2 regions of the Streptomyces sp. NPDC048479 genome follow, and region 1 is predicted to be linked to the other one. Evidence: riboswitches for the same ligand, from Rfam matches in the RefSeq annotation. Region 1 holds a riboswitch; the other holds the start of a gene.
The links. A riboswitch is a leader RNA that binds a small molecule or an ion and turns the genes downstream of it on or off. The one in region 1 is predicted to bind thiamine pyrophosphate.
Positions count from the first base shown of each region.

Region 2: it holds a riboswitch for thiamine pyrophosphate, as region 1 does, so the genes downstream of both, AB0D12_RS26255 (thiamine ABC transporter substrate-binding protein) here and thiC (phosphomethylpyrimidine synthase ThiC) in region 1, are expected to answer to the same signal.

Region 1 covers NZ_JBEZKA010000012.1:16,134-23,624, reverse strand. The annotation lists gene hisC (histidinol-phosphate transaminase) at 1-85, opposite strand, end outside; gene AB0D12_RS19755 (LacI family DNA-binding transcriptional regulator) at 444-1,556, shown strand; gene AB0D12_RS19750 (metallophosphoesterase) at 1,732-3,000, shown strand; gene AB0D12_RS19745 (hypothetical protein) at 3,149-3,973, shown strand; gene thiC (phosphomethylpyrimidine synthase ThiC) at 4,001-5,767, opposite strand; TPP riboswitch at 5,760-5,904, opposite strand; gene AB0D12_RS19735 (YibE/F family protein) at 5,976-7,319, shown strand; gene AB0D12_RS19730 (SsgA family sporulation/cell division regulator) at 7,343-7,491, opposite strand, start outside.
Region 2 covers NZ_JBEZKA010000018.1:92,459-99,949, forward strand. The annotation lists gene AB0D12_RS26250 (iron ABC transporter permease) at 1-745, opposite strand, end outside; gene AB0D12_RS26255 (thiamine ABC transporter substrate-binding protein) at 784-1,881, opposite strand; TPP riboswitch at 1,965-2,092, opposite strand; gene rlmN (23S rRNA (adenine(2503)-C(2))-methyltransferase RlmN) at 2,123-3,229, opposite strand; gene AB0D12_RS26265 (DUF6233 domain-containing protein) at 3,490-3,831, shown strand; gene AB0D12_RS26270 (hypothetical protein) at 3,858-4,076, shown strand; gene AB0D12_RS26275 (toll/interleukin-1 receptor domain-containing protein) at 4,422-6,431, shown strand; gene AB0D12_RS26280 (hypothetical protein) at 7,308-7,491, shown strand, end outside.

The DNA of each region.
Region 1 (7,491 bases):
GGCCGCCCGAAGCAGCCGGCTTGCCGGGCTTGTACGTGGGGATGCCGTCCAGCTCGGCGCGCAGCTTGGGGCTCGTCTCGCTCACCGCGGGTCCTCCTCGACCATCTGTACACAGCAGTACTCCAATACTGCTCACCTTATGAGGATTCACGTCCGCTGCGAATGGGGGCCCCGGGAAAAAGGAGGGGCGCTCCTCCATATCGCGCGCGCCGGTAGCTCACTCCGTGGCGCGCATCCCCCGTAGTGGTGAGTTGAGACCTCTTCGAAACATCAACCATTCGACAGGCCCATGCGGCTGGACGCGCGAGACGCCGTGGGCGCGCCACCCAACTGCCTTGATTTCCAAGGTGATTGATGATGAACGGCCATGCAGAAACGTGCCTGTCAACGAGTGAATATGCGACCGGCTCAACCGCCCGCGCGAGCCCTACTATCGGCTCGCCATGACAGCAGCAGGGAAGCACCAGGTGAGCCGGACGGAGACATCACGCCGGGGCAGCCGGCAGAGTCGGGCGGGCATCCGAGATGTGGCCGCCGCCGCCGGTGTCTCCATCACGACAGTCTCCGACGCACTCAACGGCAAGGGCCGGCTCCCGGACGCCACCCGCCGACATGTCCGCGAGGTCGCCGACCGGCTGGGCTATCGCCCGTCCGCCGCGGCCCGCACGCTCCGTACCGGAAAGTCGGGCCTTATCGGCCTGACGGTGACGACGTACGGGGATGAACCTTTCACCTTCACCGAGTTCGCGTACTTCGCCGAAATGGCGAGAGCCGCGACCTCCGCCGCGCTCGCCCGCGGCTACGCCCTCGTCATCCTGCCCGCCACCTCACGCCATGACGTCTGGTCGAACGTCGCCCTCGACGGCACCGTCGTCATCGATCCGTCCGACCACGACCCGGTCGTCACCGAACTTGTCCGCCAGGGCCTTCCCGTCGTCTCCGACGGCCGTCCGGCCGGCACGCTCCCGGTCACCGCCTGGGTCGACAACGACCACGAAGCCGCCGTACTCGATCTGCTCGACCATCTCGCCGCCGCCGGCGCCCGCCGTATCGGCCTGCTCACCGGCACCACCACCGACACCTACACACGACTGTCCACCACCGCGTATCTCAGCTGGTGCGAGCGCGTCCGCCAGGACCCGGTCTACGAGTCCTATCCGGCCCACGACCCGTGCGCCGGAGCCGTCGCGGCCGACCGGCTGCTCGCCCGCCCCGACCGGCCCGACGCCGTCTACGGGCTCTTCGACCCCAACGGCACCGATCTCCTCGCCGCCGCCCGGCGGTACGGCCTGCGCGTCCCCGACGATCTGCTGCTCGTCTGCTGCAGCGAGTCGACCGTGTACGCCACCACCGAACCGCCCATCACCACGCTCTCGCTCAAACCGCGCCGGATCGGCACGGCGGTCGTCCAGCTCCTCATCGACGCCATCGAAGGAGTCGACGAGGACCGGCCGGTCGGGCAGGTAATACCGACCGAACTGATCGTACGGACGTCATCACAGCGCCGCCCTCAGCGAACGACTGTGAGCGCCCCGCGATCCCCTTCTCCGGACTAGACCTTCCTAATCGGTACGAAACAGTCGGCGCACCAGGGGTGCGAAACGGATTCACCACCCCTGGTGCGTCACACAGCGCGGAGCTCATTCCTATGATGGGCGCACGACACCGCGGACCACCCCGACCAGGCTGGGCCGAGAGGTGAACGGCGGCGCGACGGTGGTGGAGGGGTCGATGACTCAGGGGGCCGGTCAAGGACCCGTGGTGCGGACGGCGACGTTGCGCGATTTCCGTGTACCGCCGTATGCGCAGGTTCCCGTGCAGTCACAGGAACCACAGACCGCTGCACCGCAGCAGCAGGAAGCGCCATCCGCGGCGCCGCAGCAGCATGCACCGCAGTCCTCGGCGCCGCAGCAGCAGGAACCACAGTCCGAGGCGCCAGAGCAGCACGCACCGCAGCCGCAGGAGCCGCAGGCACAGGCACAGCAATCACAGCCACAGCCACAGCGGTCTCAAGTGCAGCAGTCCACGGAGTCCGGCCATCCCGGCAACGCCGTCCCGGAGAGCGAGACCCCGGAGGGCTACACCCCCACCGCGCGTGACCTCCCGGTGATCAGCCGCAGCGGCCCCGGCGACACCGTCCAGGTGCAGATCAACCCGTCCGAGACGCCCGCGGCCGACGGGCTCGGCCCGCTCTACGTCGTCGGCGACGTCCACGGGTATCTCGACGAACTCCACGCGGCCCTCACCGAACAGGGCCTCATCGACGCGGACGGCCAGTGGGCCGCGGGCAACGCCCGGCTCTGGTTCCTCGGCGACTTCACCGACCGGGGCCCCGACGGCATCGGCGTCATCGACCTCGTCATGCGGCTCTCCGCCGAGGCCGCGGCCGCCGGCGGCTACTGCAAGGCCCTGATGGGCAACCACGAACTGCTGCTGCTCGGCGCCAAGCGGTTCGGCGACACCCCCGTCAACTCCGGGGCCGGAACCGCCACTTTCCAGGCCGCCTGGCTGCTCAATGGCGGCCAGAAGTCCGATATGGACCGTCTGCAGGACGTCCATCTGCAGTGGATGGCGCGCCTCGACGCCATCGAGCTGGAGGACGAGCATCTGCTGATGCACTCCGACACCACGGCCTATCTCGAGTACGGCGACTCGATCGAAGCGGTCAACGACACCGTCCGCGAGACCCTGACCCGCAATGACGCCGACGAGTGCTGGGACCTGTTCCGCAAGTTCACCAGGCGCTTCGCCTTCCGCGACGACGGTGGCCCGCAGGCCGTACGCGAACTGCTCTCCGCCTACGGCGGCCGACGCGTTGTGCACGGCCACAGCCCCATTCCGTATCTGCTCGGCGAGGTGGGCACCGAGGACGGTGAGGACGGCGCGCGTCCGGTTGTCGAAGGCCCGCATGTGTACGCCGACGGGCTCGCGATCGCCATGGACGGCGGCGTGACCATGGCCGGAAAGCTGCTTGTGGTCGAACTCCCGCTGCCTGACTGAGCCAACCCTCGACAGGGGATTTACGGAAACCCCCTGTCACCCCGTGCCGTAACCGCTCTACCATCGGCTTATCCGTAGCAGGCTCTCCTCCGTTTCTGCCCAACCGCCCGGTCGATGCGGGCAATCCGGCCCTACGGAGCATCGGGGGATGCACATGAACAGCGCTCCGCACCTGCTGACCGAGGATCGTGCCGAGTACGAGCGAATCCTCGATGACGCGCTGCGCAACGCCCATGACCGTCCGGATCTCGCTGCCGTGGGGCAGCGCCTGAACGCCGAGCAACTCCGCACCATGGCCCTGAACGCGACAGCACTCATCACCACAGCGGCCGCAGCCGAGTACGAGCACTATGTGAAGGTCCGCGAGGACCTGCGCGCGCCCACGGCCGCCGCGTCCGTGCACAATTCCGTGCTGGCCCCGGCCGCGGGCGAGGCAGACGAGAGCGGCGCCGGATTCGCCGCCGTCATCGCCGTACTGGCGCCGGTGCTCGCGGGAACGGCTGCGGCGATCTTTCTGCTGGTCGGCTACATCCTGAAGATGCTCAGCCCCACGCCGTCCTTCGCGGACAGCCTGCTCACCGCCGGGTGGTTCTTCGGCGCGGTCACGGCGGCCGGAATCCTGGTCGCCGCGGTCGCACTGCTGCTCACCGCTCTGCGCAACGGCGCGACCCAGGTCCCGGCCGAAGAGTCGGCGGGCGAGCCGGACGAGGTGGCCCGCGCCAGGGAGGCCTGGCGTCATGCGGTGCTGGAACGCGGCCTGCTGCCGTTTCTGCGGGCAGCGCTGGCCGATCCCAGCGCCGACCCGTCGTCCGCGGACCCGCCGAGCCATGTGAGCCGTATCCCGAAAGTCGGCTACAGCGGCCCGGACTACTCCAGCCCGAGCGAGGGCTCGACGACGGGCCAGAGACCCACCTTCACCAGTCCGGACTTCACCAGTCCGGACTTCGGCGGCCCCGAGCACCAGCCGGAGTGACCCCGGCCGGCGCCCGTGGCCGGGAGTTCACTCCGCGATCGGCAGATAGACCCGGTTGCCGGCCGCGGCGAACTCCTTGGACTTCTCGTCCATGCCCGCCTCGATCTCCTCCTGCAAGGCACCGTGCTGCCGCCGGATGTCCTGGGAGATCTTCATCGAGCAGAACTTCGGACCACACATCGAGCAGAAGTGTGCGGTCTTCGCCGGCTCGGCCGGCAGCGTCTCGTCGTGGAACTCCCGTGCCGTGTCCGGGTCGAGGGCCAGATTGAACTGGTCCTCCCACCGGAACTCGAAGCGCGCGTCGGAGAGCGCGTCGTCCCACTCCTGCGCTCCCGGGTGGCCCTTCGCGAGGTCCGCCGCATGCGCCGCGATCTTGTAGGTGATGACACCGGTCTTCACATCGTCGCGGTCCGGCAGGCCCAAGTGCTCCTTGGGCGTGACGTAGCAGAGCATCGCCGTTCCCCACCAGGCGATCATCGCGGCGCCGATACCGGAGGTGATGTGGTCGTACGCGGGCGCCACGTCCGTCGTCAGCGGGCCGAGCGTGTAGAAGGGGGCCTCCTCGCAGATCTCCTGCTGAAGGTCGATGTTCTCCTTGATCTTGTGCATCGGGACATGGCCCGGGCCCTCGATCATCGTCTGCACGTTGTGACGCTTGGCGATGGTGTTGAGCTCGCCGAGCGTACGCAGCTCCGCGAACTGCGCCTCGTCATTGGCGTCCGCGATCGAGCCGGGGCGCAGTCCGTCGCCGAGGGAGTACGTCACGTCGTAGGAGGCGAGGATCTCGCAGAGCTCCTCGAAGTTCTCGTACAGGAACGATTCCTTGTGGTGCGCCAGACACCAGGCCGCCATGATCGAGCCACCGCGGGAAACGATGCCCGTCTTGCGGCGGGCGGTGAGCGGCACGTACCGCAGCAGCACGCCCGCGTGGACGGTCATGTAGTCGACGCCCTGCTCGGCCTGCTCGATGACCGTGTCCTTGTAGACCTCCCAGGTCAGCTCCTCGGCCTTGCCGTCGACCTTCTCGAGCGCCTGGTAGAGGGGCACGGTGCCGATCGGGACCGGGGAGTTGCGCAGCACCCACTCGCGGGTGGTGTGGATGTTGCGGCCGGTGGAGAGGTCCATGACCGTGTCCGCGCCCCACTTGGTGGCCCAGGTCATCTTGTCCACCTCCTCCTCGATGGAGGAGGTGACCGCGGAGTTGCCGATGTTGGCGTTGACCTTCACCAGGAATCGCTTGCCGATGATCATCGGCTCGATCTCGGGGTGGTTGACGTTGACGGGCAGGACGGCCCGGCCCGCCGCGATCTCTTCACGGACGACCTCGGCGGAGACGTTCTCACGGATCGCGACGTACTCCATCTCCGGGGTGATCTCACCGCGGCGGGCGTACGCGAGCTGTGTCACCGCCTGGCCGTCGCGGCCCCGGCGGGGCTGGCGCGGGCGGCCGGGGAAGACGGCGTCGAGGTTGCGCAGTCCCCCGCGCGGCGAGGTGTGCTTGATCCCGTCGTCCTCGGGACGGACCGGGCGGCCGGCATACTCCTCGGTGTCGCCGCGGCCGATGATCCAGTTCTCCCGCAGCGGCGGCAGGCCGCGGCGGACGTCGGTCTCGACGGTGGGATCGGTGTACGGGCCGGACGTGTCGTACAGCGTCACGTCCTTGCCATTGGTGAGGTGCACTTGCCGGACCGGCACCCGGAGGTCGGGGCGCGAACCCTCGACGTACCCCTTGTGCCAGCCGGGCTTGCGCTCCGCCTGGTCGGCGGCAGGCGTGCGTGCATCCTGAACGGTCATGAGACCTACTCCCTACGCCGGCATTACCCGGTAACAGGTTCGGCGGTCGACGCAGCGGCTTCCGTACGATTCGTCACGACTCGTACGAAGGTCAGCGCCCTCTCAGCCCGGTGCTCCGAGCTCCCGCGTGTGCAAAGGTGCCACCACGCTAGCGTCATTTCTGGCGTGCTGAACAGTGGGCCTCTCCCGTTCTTGCGATGATCGGCCGGTGACCTCCTCGCAGCAGACACCCGAAGCACACGGCCATGCGCACAGCCACGGGCCGGCCGCGCCCGTCTCCAAGCACCTTCGCAAGGTCATCGCCGCGGTGCTGATTCCCTTCTCCACGGCGGTTTTGGTCGGGCTGTTCGTACTCTGGCCGGGCGGCGCTCCCGACCATCAGCGCAGCGGTGTCGGCTTCGACCGGCAGACCGAGCAGGGCAAGGTGGTGACGGTCGCGAAGGTCAACTGCAAGGACGTGAATGCGGCGCAGGTGCCGCCGACCGGTGACACCTCGACGCCCGAGGGGCGCGAGGCGGTCAATTCCCAGCGGGGCAGCTGCGCGAAGGCGACGATCGAGGTCACCAGCGGTAAGGACAAGGGCCGTACCTTCACCGAGATCGTCCAGCCGGACGCTCCACGGCAGTTGAGCAAGGGCCAGGGGGTGGTGGTGGCGTACGCACCCGATGCGCCCCGCGATCTTCAGTACTCCGTGACCGATGTGGACCGTAAGTTCCCGATGGTGCTGCTGGCCGGGATCTTCGCGCTCGTGGTGGTGCTGGTGGGACGGATGCGCGGTGTGATGGCGCTGATCGCGCTCGCCGCCTCGTTTGCCGTACTGACCCTGTTCATCCTGCCGGCGATCCTGCAGGGCTCAAATCCCCTGATCGTCGCGGTGATCGGGGCGAGCGCCATCATGCTGATCGCTCTCTATCTGTGCCACGGACTCACCGCACGTACGTCGGTCGCGGTCCTCGGCACGCTGATCTCGCTGCTGCTGATCGGACTGCTCGGTTCGCTCTTCATCGGCTGGGCGAGACTGACCGGCAACACCGACGACAGCACCGGCCTGATCCATGGCCTGTTTCCGAACATCGACTTGAGCGGTCTGCTGCTGGCCAGCGTCATCATCGGTTCGCTCGGTGTGCTCGACGATGTGACAGTGACCCAGACCTCGGCGGTCTGGGAGCTGCACCAGGCGGATCCGGGCTTGGGGCCGCGCGGGCTCTACCGGGCAGCCATCCGGATCGGCCGGGACCATATCGCGTCGGTCGTGAACACGCTCGTACTCGCTTACGCGGGCGCGGCGTTGCCGCTGCTGCTGCTCTTCTCGATCGCGCAGAGCAGTGTGGGCACGGTGGCCAGCAGTGAGTTGGTGGCAGTGGAGATCGTTCGGACCCTGGTGGGGTCGATCGGTCTGGTTGCTTCGGTTCCGGTGACCACCGCGCTCGCCGCGATGGTGGTGTCCGCGGACCGGCCGAGTACGGCGGGAGCGTCAGGCGCGGTGAGCGGTCCGCCGGGATCACCGGTGCCGCCGGTGCGCAGCGGGAAGGGCCGCCGCCGCAAGAAGTAGCTCATCGGCACTCCGGCCACCGCTCAACCGGCGTTCTCCTCGGCGAGGATGCGCCCGAGCGCCTCTTCCAGACTGCCCTCGAATTCGCCCAGTGTGCGCTCCTGCCCCAGCGGCACCAGCTTGTCGGTGCGGTCGAGGAAGCCCACCAGTGGCGCCGCGCTCGACCGGAACA
Region 2 (7,491 bases), on a different contig from region 1:
TCCACGCGTGTACGGCGAGGACCGCGCCCACCGCGGCGAACTGCACCAGCGTCAGCACGGCTGCCGTGGACAGATCCAGCAGCTGAGCCGTTTGTCGATAAATCTCCACCTCGACCGTGGAGAACGTCGGTCCGCCGAGGATCTGTACGACACCGAAGGAGGTGAAGGTGAAGAGGAAGACCATCAGCGCGGCGGCGGCCACGGCGGGCCCGAGGGCCGGCAGCGTCACCCTCCGCCAGGCCGCGAACCGCCCGGCGCCCAGCACCCGGGCGGCCTCCTCCTGACGCGGGTCGAGCTGCGACCACAGACCGCCCACGGTCCGTACGACCACCGCGTAGTTGAAGAAGACGTGCGCGAGCAGAATCGCCCACACCGTCGTGTCCAGCCGTACGCCCCACAGCTCGTCGAGCAGCCCGCCGCGCCCGAGCAGCGCCAGGAACGCCGTCCCGACGACGACGGTCGGCAGCACGAACGGGACGGTGACCACCGCCCGCAGCAGTCGCTTTCCGGGAATGTCGAAACGGGCGAAGACATACGCGCCGGGCAGGGCTATCAGCAGTGTGAGCGCTGTGGAGGCGAGCGCCTGCCACGTGGTGAACCACAGCACCCGCAGGATGTCGGGGCGGCTCAGCACCTCACCGATCCGCCCGAACTGCCAGACCCCGTCGATCTCTAGGCCCCGGCCGACGATCGCGACGACCGGATAGGCGAAGAAGACCGCGAAGAACACGGCGGGCCCGGCCATCAGACCGAGCCGCGCCGCACTCCCGCGGACGGACTTCGTTACTTCAGTACGAGCGAGGACCATGACTGGACCCACTGCTCACGGTTCTTGGCAATCGTGTCGGGAGCGACGGTCTGGGGCTTGACGGCCACCGCGCCGAACTTGGTGAACACCTCGGGCAGCTTCGCGTCCTTGATCACCGGGTTGACGAACATGTTCAGCGGCATGTCCTCCTGGAACTTCTTGGAGACCAGGAAGTCCAGCAGGGCCTTGCCGCCCGCCTCGTTCTTCGCACCCTTGAGCAGACCCGCGAACTCGGTCTGGCGGAAGCAGGTTCCGGTCGCGACCCCGGTGGGCGCCTCGGTCGGCTGCGGCTTGGAGAAGAGCACCTCGGCGGGCGGACTGGAGGCGTACGAGACGACGAGCGGCCGGTCGGCCTTGGCCTTCTTACCGCCCGCGGAGCCGGAGAACTCCTCGTTGTACGCCTGCTCCCAGCCGTCGACGACCTTGACGCCGTTCTCCTTCAGCTTCTTCCAGTAGTCCTGCCAGCCGTCCTCGCCGTACTTGCCGACCGAGCCGAGGAGGAAGCCGAGGCCGGGCGAGGAGGTCGCGACGTTCTCCGTCACCAGGAGGTTCTTGTACGCGGGCTTGGCCAGGTCGTCGAAGGACTGCGGCGGCGCCAGCTTCTTGTCGGCGAAGTACTTCTTGTCGTAGTTGACGCAGATGTCGCCGGTGTCGACGGGCGTGACCCGGTGCTTGTCCTGGTCCAGCTGCACCTCGTCGTTCACCTGGCTCAGGCCCTTTGCCTCGTACGGCGTGAACAGGCCGTTGTCGAGAGCACGCGAGAGCAGGGTGTTGTCGACGCCGAAGAAGACATCGCCCTGCGGGGAGCCCTTGGTGAGGATCTCCCTGTTGAGGGCCGCGCCCGCGTCGCCGCTCTTGAGCACCTTGACCGTGTAGCCGGTCTCCTTGGTGAACTCCTTCAGCACGGAGGCGGAGGCGACAAACGAGTCGTGGCTGACGAGCGTCACGGTCTTCGGCTTCGAGCGGCCGTCCGAGGCCGACGAGTCCTTGGCCTCGCCGCCGCAGGCCGCGAGCGTGGTGACACCGAGCGCCGCGGCCAGCGCGGTGACCGTGATCTTCTTGGTGGTGCTCACTGAAATTCCTCCTGGAGTTGACCAGGAAGAGACGCGGCCCTGCCCGGCTCCCTCGAAGGGAATCCGGGCAGGGCGCAACAGCTTGTGAGTAATGACCGAACTTCCTACCCAGAATGACCTGGGCAAGGTTCAGAGGGTCTGCGACCACTGGGCTTGATTTACCAAACCCGCGTCGCACTCTCAGCGCTGTGGCGCTCCCCTGTCGGAATATGTAGATGTTTCAAGCCAGGTTACACGGGCGCTAACGCTCCGAAGCGGCCAGCTGTCCGCACGCTCCGTCGATCTCCTGGCCACGGGTGTCCCGGACGGTGACCGGCACCCCGTGCGCCGCGATGGCCTCCACAAAGGCCTTCTCGTCCTCGGGCCTCGAAGCCGTCCACTTGGATCCCGGCGTCGGGTTGAGCGGGATCAGATTGACATGGACCCGCCTGCCCTTGAGCAGCCGGCCCAGCAGATCACCCCGCCACGCCTGGTCGTTGATATCGCGGATGAGCGCGTACTCGATTGAGATACGGCGGCCCGACTTCTCGGCGTACTCCCAGGCGGCGTCCAGCACCTCCCGGACCTTCCAGCGCGTATTGACCGGGACCAGGGTGTCGCGCAGCTCGTCGTCCGGCGCGTGCAGCGAGACGGCGAGACGGCACTTGAAGCCCTCGTCGGCGAAGCGATGCATCGCGGGCACCAGGCCGACGGTGGAGACGGTGATCCCGCGCTGCGAGAGACCCAGGCCGTCCGGCTCGGGGTCGGTGAGCCGGCGGATGGAGCCGACGACCCGCTTGTAGTTGGCGAGCGGCTCCCCCATCCCCATGAAGACGATGTTGGACAGCCGCGCCGGTCCGCCCGGCACCTCGCCGTCGCGCAGGGCGCGCATGCCGTCGACGATCTGGTGCACGATCTCGGCGGTCGACAGATTCCGGTCGAGACCGGCCTGACCGGTCGCGCAGAAGGGGCAGTTCATCCCGCAGCCGGCCTGCGACGAGATGCACATCGTCACCCGGTCCGGATAGCGCATCAGCACGGACTCGACGAGCGTGCCGTCGTGCAGCCGCCACAGAGTCTTGCGGGTGGTGTCGTCGTCGCACGAGATATGCCGTACGACGGACATCAGGTCGGGCAGCAGCTCCGAGGCGAGCTTCTCGCGCGCGGCGGCGGGGATGTCGGTCCACTGGGCCGGGTCGTGGGCGTACCGCGCGAAGTAGTGCTGCGAGAGCTGCTTGGCGCGGAACGGCTTCTCGCCGATCGCGGCGACGGCGTCCTTGCGCTCGGCGGGCGTGAGGTCGGCGAGATGCCGCGGGGGCTTCTTGGCTCCGCGGGGCGCGACGAAAGTGAGTTCTCCGGGCTTGGGCATGGTTCGTCCAGTGTCGCAGACGGAATCTCGTGACCTGCGGCCGTTGACGCCCGGGGTGGGCATTGACGTCGTTGTGGGTCACTGCCGGGCACCCTCGGACGGCCCGCAGACGGCCCAGCCCGGAGCGCGTTCTGGCTGGCCAGCGAGCCAAGGGGAAGCGCAAGCGATACCGCTGGAGCCGTCGACCACGGCATGGCGAACCTCTCCCCCGCTGTGGCCTCTCTGCCGAACCGGAGCTCCGGGGGCCTAGACTCGAACGCGTGTCCGAAGAAGTGCCTCGCCTGGAGCGCCTGCGCAGCGTCCGCCAGTGGCTCTCATGGCAGCTGCGCCGCACTGACGAATCCATCGCGGAGCTGGAGCGCCAGGAGACAGCCGCCGTGCGTACGGCACGCACGCTGCCGCCGCGCGAGCCGGCGTGGAAGCTGTCGATGCTGCGAGCAGGCGGCAAACCCAGCCCGGACGCGGTCCACACCAGCGACTGCCGCATGGCCGGCAACCCCACGAAGCAGCTGACCCGGGAGCAGGCACTCCGCGCGCTCACACAAGACGGCATCAGGGCGTGCCCGTACTGCCGGCCCGACACAGACCTCGGTGTGCTGTGAACCGCGAACCGTCGGAGCCGAAGGGCATGGGCACTGCGCCGATCGTCGTGCACCCTGCATCCGGGACGGGCGGCCGCCGGGTGACGATCCGAGGCCAGATCGCGGGCCTCGCCCACAGCGACGCCGACCTGATCGAGTTCCTGCGCCGCGCGGGCCTGCCGGACGCGTGGGAGATCTTGGACGATCCACAGTGGGTGGACTGGCGTCGCGACGAGCCACACAAATTCAACCTGGGCCGCGACTGAGCCGTCAGCTACGCCGGGGCGGACCGCGCCGGGACGGAGTGGCGGTATGGCACCTGCGGGGAGGCCGGCCCTCGCGTGGAGCTGGCTGACCGGCGACAACTTTGTTCAGCAGCGCAAGCTCATGGCCAGGGAGTAGGCCAGCCGCACACCCGCACACCGTCATTGTTGCTGACTACCCCCAACTGGTCCCGCAATGCTCAGCCAACGCTCCGTAGATCATTTACGGGATAACCCCAGCCTCGTGAGCCACCTGGATTACCGCCTCGCCGAAAGCGCCATGTTCCTCCCAGATTATGGCTATTATCTCGATCCAGGGGACTCGTGTAGAGGGTCGAGGGGGCGGAAGTGACCACCCGTACGCGTTTGGTTCTAGTTGTACCGCTGTATTTATCGGCGCTCTGGGGCACCCTTTTTGCAGGCCTGTCAGGCAGCGATGCGGCGGGAATCATATGCTTCCTCCTGGCAGGCGCAGGACTTCTGCAGGTAGTACAGGTGACCCTTCTCCGCGGAAAGCTGACCCCTCCGTCGGTCTGCGTTTTCAACCTCGTTTCGTCAACTGCCCTCGGCCTTGCGTGCGGTATCGCCGCGCGCGGCGAGGAGGGGACCGGGGCCGCAGCAGGGTTACTCATTGGCGGACTGAGTTGCCCGCTTTCACTCTGGCTGGGCGACCTCGCCCAACTACGGCGCAAACCTAGATTCTTCATCAACTACCGCCAAAGCGACTCACTGAGTGAGTGCCACGAAATCTACGACGCTCTGTCGAAGCGATACGGCCACACCCGCGTTTTCAAGGATTCGGAGACGCTGCCCCCAGGTAGGAATTTTCTGCACGCCCTGGGGGCAACGAATCTCCCCACACTGATCAGGCGCTGTGACTGCATGCTGGCCCTGATCGGAGAGAGCTGGCTCGAAACCCGCGACGCGAGAGGCGAGCGGCGGCTCGACCAGCCGGACGATCCCGTCCGTACAGAGATCGAAACAGCGATCGACGCCGAAATCGCTGTAATTCCGGTCCTGGTCGGCAGGGCTGGCCTCCCGGCCGACGAGCGGCTTCCCAACTCCCTCAAGAAGCTGCCTTTCCTACAGGCGACGTATCTGCGGCCGGGGCCCGAGTTCGGTAAAGACCTGGACGGGCTTCTCGAGCGGTTCGAGAACTCTTTCCGACTCGAACGGTCGGAGCTGCTCCAGACGCCTCCCGCTCGGCGGCGCCACAGGGCTGGTGTAACCGCGTTTCTGACGGCTGTCCTCTTGCCGTTCGTCTGGGTTGGGGCTGTGGCATTCGCCGCCGACGCGCGGATCGTCAACAACGTCGCGCTTTCGCCGGACGGGCGGTACGCGGTATCGGCCCACGGCCAAGGCTGGGGCACCGCCACCACGCTTCGGCTCTGGGACACGCGGAGCGGCTCGCAGTTGGCCTCCCGCACCGAGTCCAACGGTCCGATCGTGTGGATCCTACGTTGGTCGCCGGACGGAAGTCGGATCGCCACCGGGCAATCCGACGGGAACGTACGCGTATGGAACCCTGCGACGCTGACGCCGTTACGCACCCTCTCCGGAGGCCAACGCATGATCGAAAGTGTCGAGTGGTCGCCCTCCGGAGACCGGATCGCTGCTGGTGCCTACGGAGGGACCCTGCACGTCTGGAACACCCACACCGGAACACCCGTGGGCGACAGGTTTTTCAACTCGGGCGTTAGCGCCCTGTCCTGGTCGCCGGACAGCAACCGTCTCGCCGTCGGCGGACTGATGCACAATGCCATGGTGGTCAGTGCCAATTCCAAGCGGCTGGACACCTTGCGCACCTTTCAAGTACAGCAGTCCGTCGACTTGCTGGCCTGGTCCCCACACGGTGAAATGCTGGCCACCACCAGCCTGAGCGGAGAAGACCCGCCGTTGGTAATTCATCGTCTTGAGGAGGGCGGCGACACCGTACGACTCTCCCCTGGCTGGCAGGGGCTCGTTGACGATCTCCAATGGTCCCCGGATGGTCGCCGCTTAGCCACTGCCTCCTGGCGGGGTAAACGCGCCCTGGTGTGGCGTACGGACGGCACCCTTGAGCGCAGCCTCTCCTACGGTTCTCTATCTCCCTTCGAACCTCGGGTAGCGTGGTCCCCCGACGGCAAGTGGCTTGCGTCTACCGGCAGCGCCGTGCGTATCTGGTCCCTCACGGACGGCACGGCACGCGAACTGACCGTCCACGACGAGGACATCACCCCAGCCGGGTGGACCCCTGACGGTCGCCTCCTTGTAACTTGGTCATCCAGCGGCATTCAGATATGGGATGTAGGCACCCGGCGGTCAGTCGCGCACTGCCAAATGTCGCTGTGGGACGCCGTGGTGGCCTCGGTGCGGTGACCACCGGTGTCTCCGGCCACTCCGCGAAACGCAGCCAGATTCCCCGCAGAACCGATGCCTTCAGCAGCTGCCAGACACAGCTGGGGAGACCACCGATAGAGGGAGGTTCGGTGTGTTGCTCCCAGGGGGAGTTGTCCGATCGCGCTCCGGGACCGTCCAGGGCCATCCACCCGCCGACCGTTTCTGCAGCTCAGCAATACCGACGGTCGTGTTGACACTACCTCGGACATGCACGGATTCGACATCGGGTGAGACCACAACTGAGACCCGCGCAGCGAGTTGTGGGAGATGCCCGGGAGGAGACGGCCTTGGATCCCTTGTCAGTGCCCTGTTCTACGGTGTCGCCCATGGCACCTTCTGAGATCACTCGCGCGGGCACGGTGCGGTGACGATGAGAGTGTGGATCTGGTTGATGGTCTGGGTGCGGTCTTTGACGGCCGAGCGGCGGACTACGCGCAGGGTGCGGATGGCCTCCACGATGCCGTCGCGGGTCTTCGGTGTTCCGCCGACCCGGCCGGAGAGTAGAAGCAGGAGCTACCTCGGCCCGGCCAGTGGTGTCAGGTCGAGGCGGTACGTTTACCAACCCCTCCGGCTCGTTGGGAGATTCATCCGTTCTGCTTAGGTGACTTTGTGGGCGCGCGTCGGCGCAGCGCGGGCGGAGCGGGCCGGAGGCAGGAGCGGCGCCCGCAGCGGAGCCGGGAAGCGCGCCCGGCGGAGCGGCCCTGACACTGGGGGTGTACGCGCACCTCATGCCTTCGAGCCAGGAGCGGACCAGGAAAACAGTGGACGGCGTCCTATCGCCTAGCCGTGACGTCTCGCATCCCGACCCCACCCGACATGCATGCGCCCGTGCGAGGCACGGGAACAATGCCTTGCATGGGCGCATGGGGGACGTTGTTAGCAACCATTGCTGGTGCCGCGATCGCACTCGTGGGTCAGCACCTGGTGAAGCGGTCTGAGGAACGGGCTCGCATCTCGGAGCTTCTACTTGAGCAATGCGCCATGGTGGCGGCGTCCTCCACAGAGTTCCGGGATCGCATCTGGGAGGAACGTCACCTGG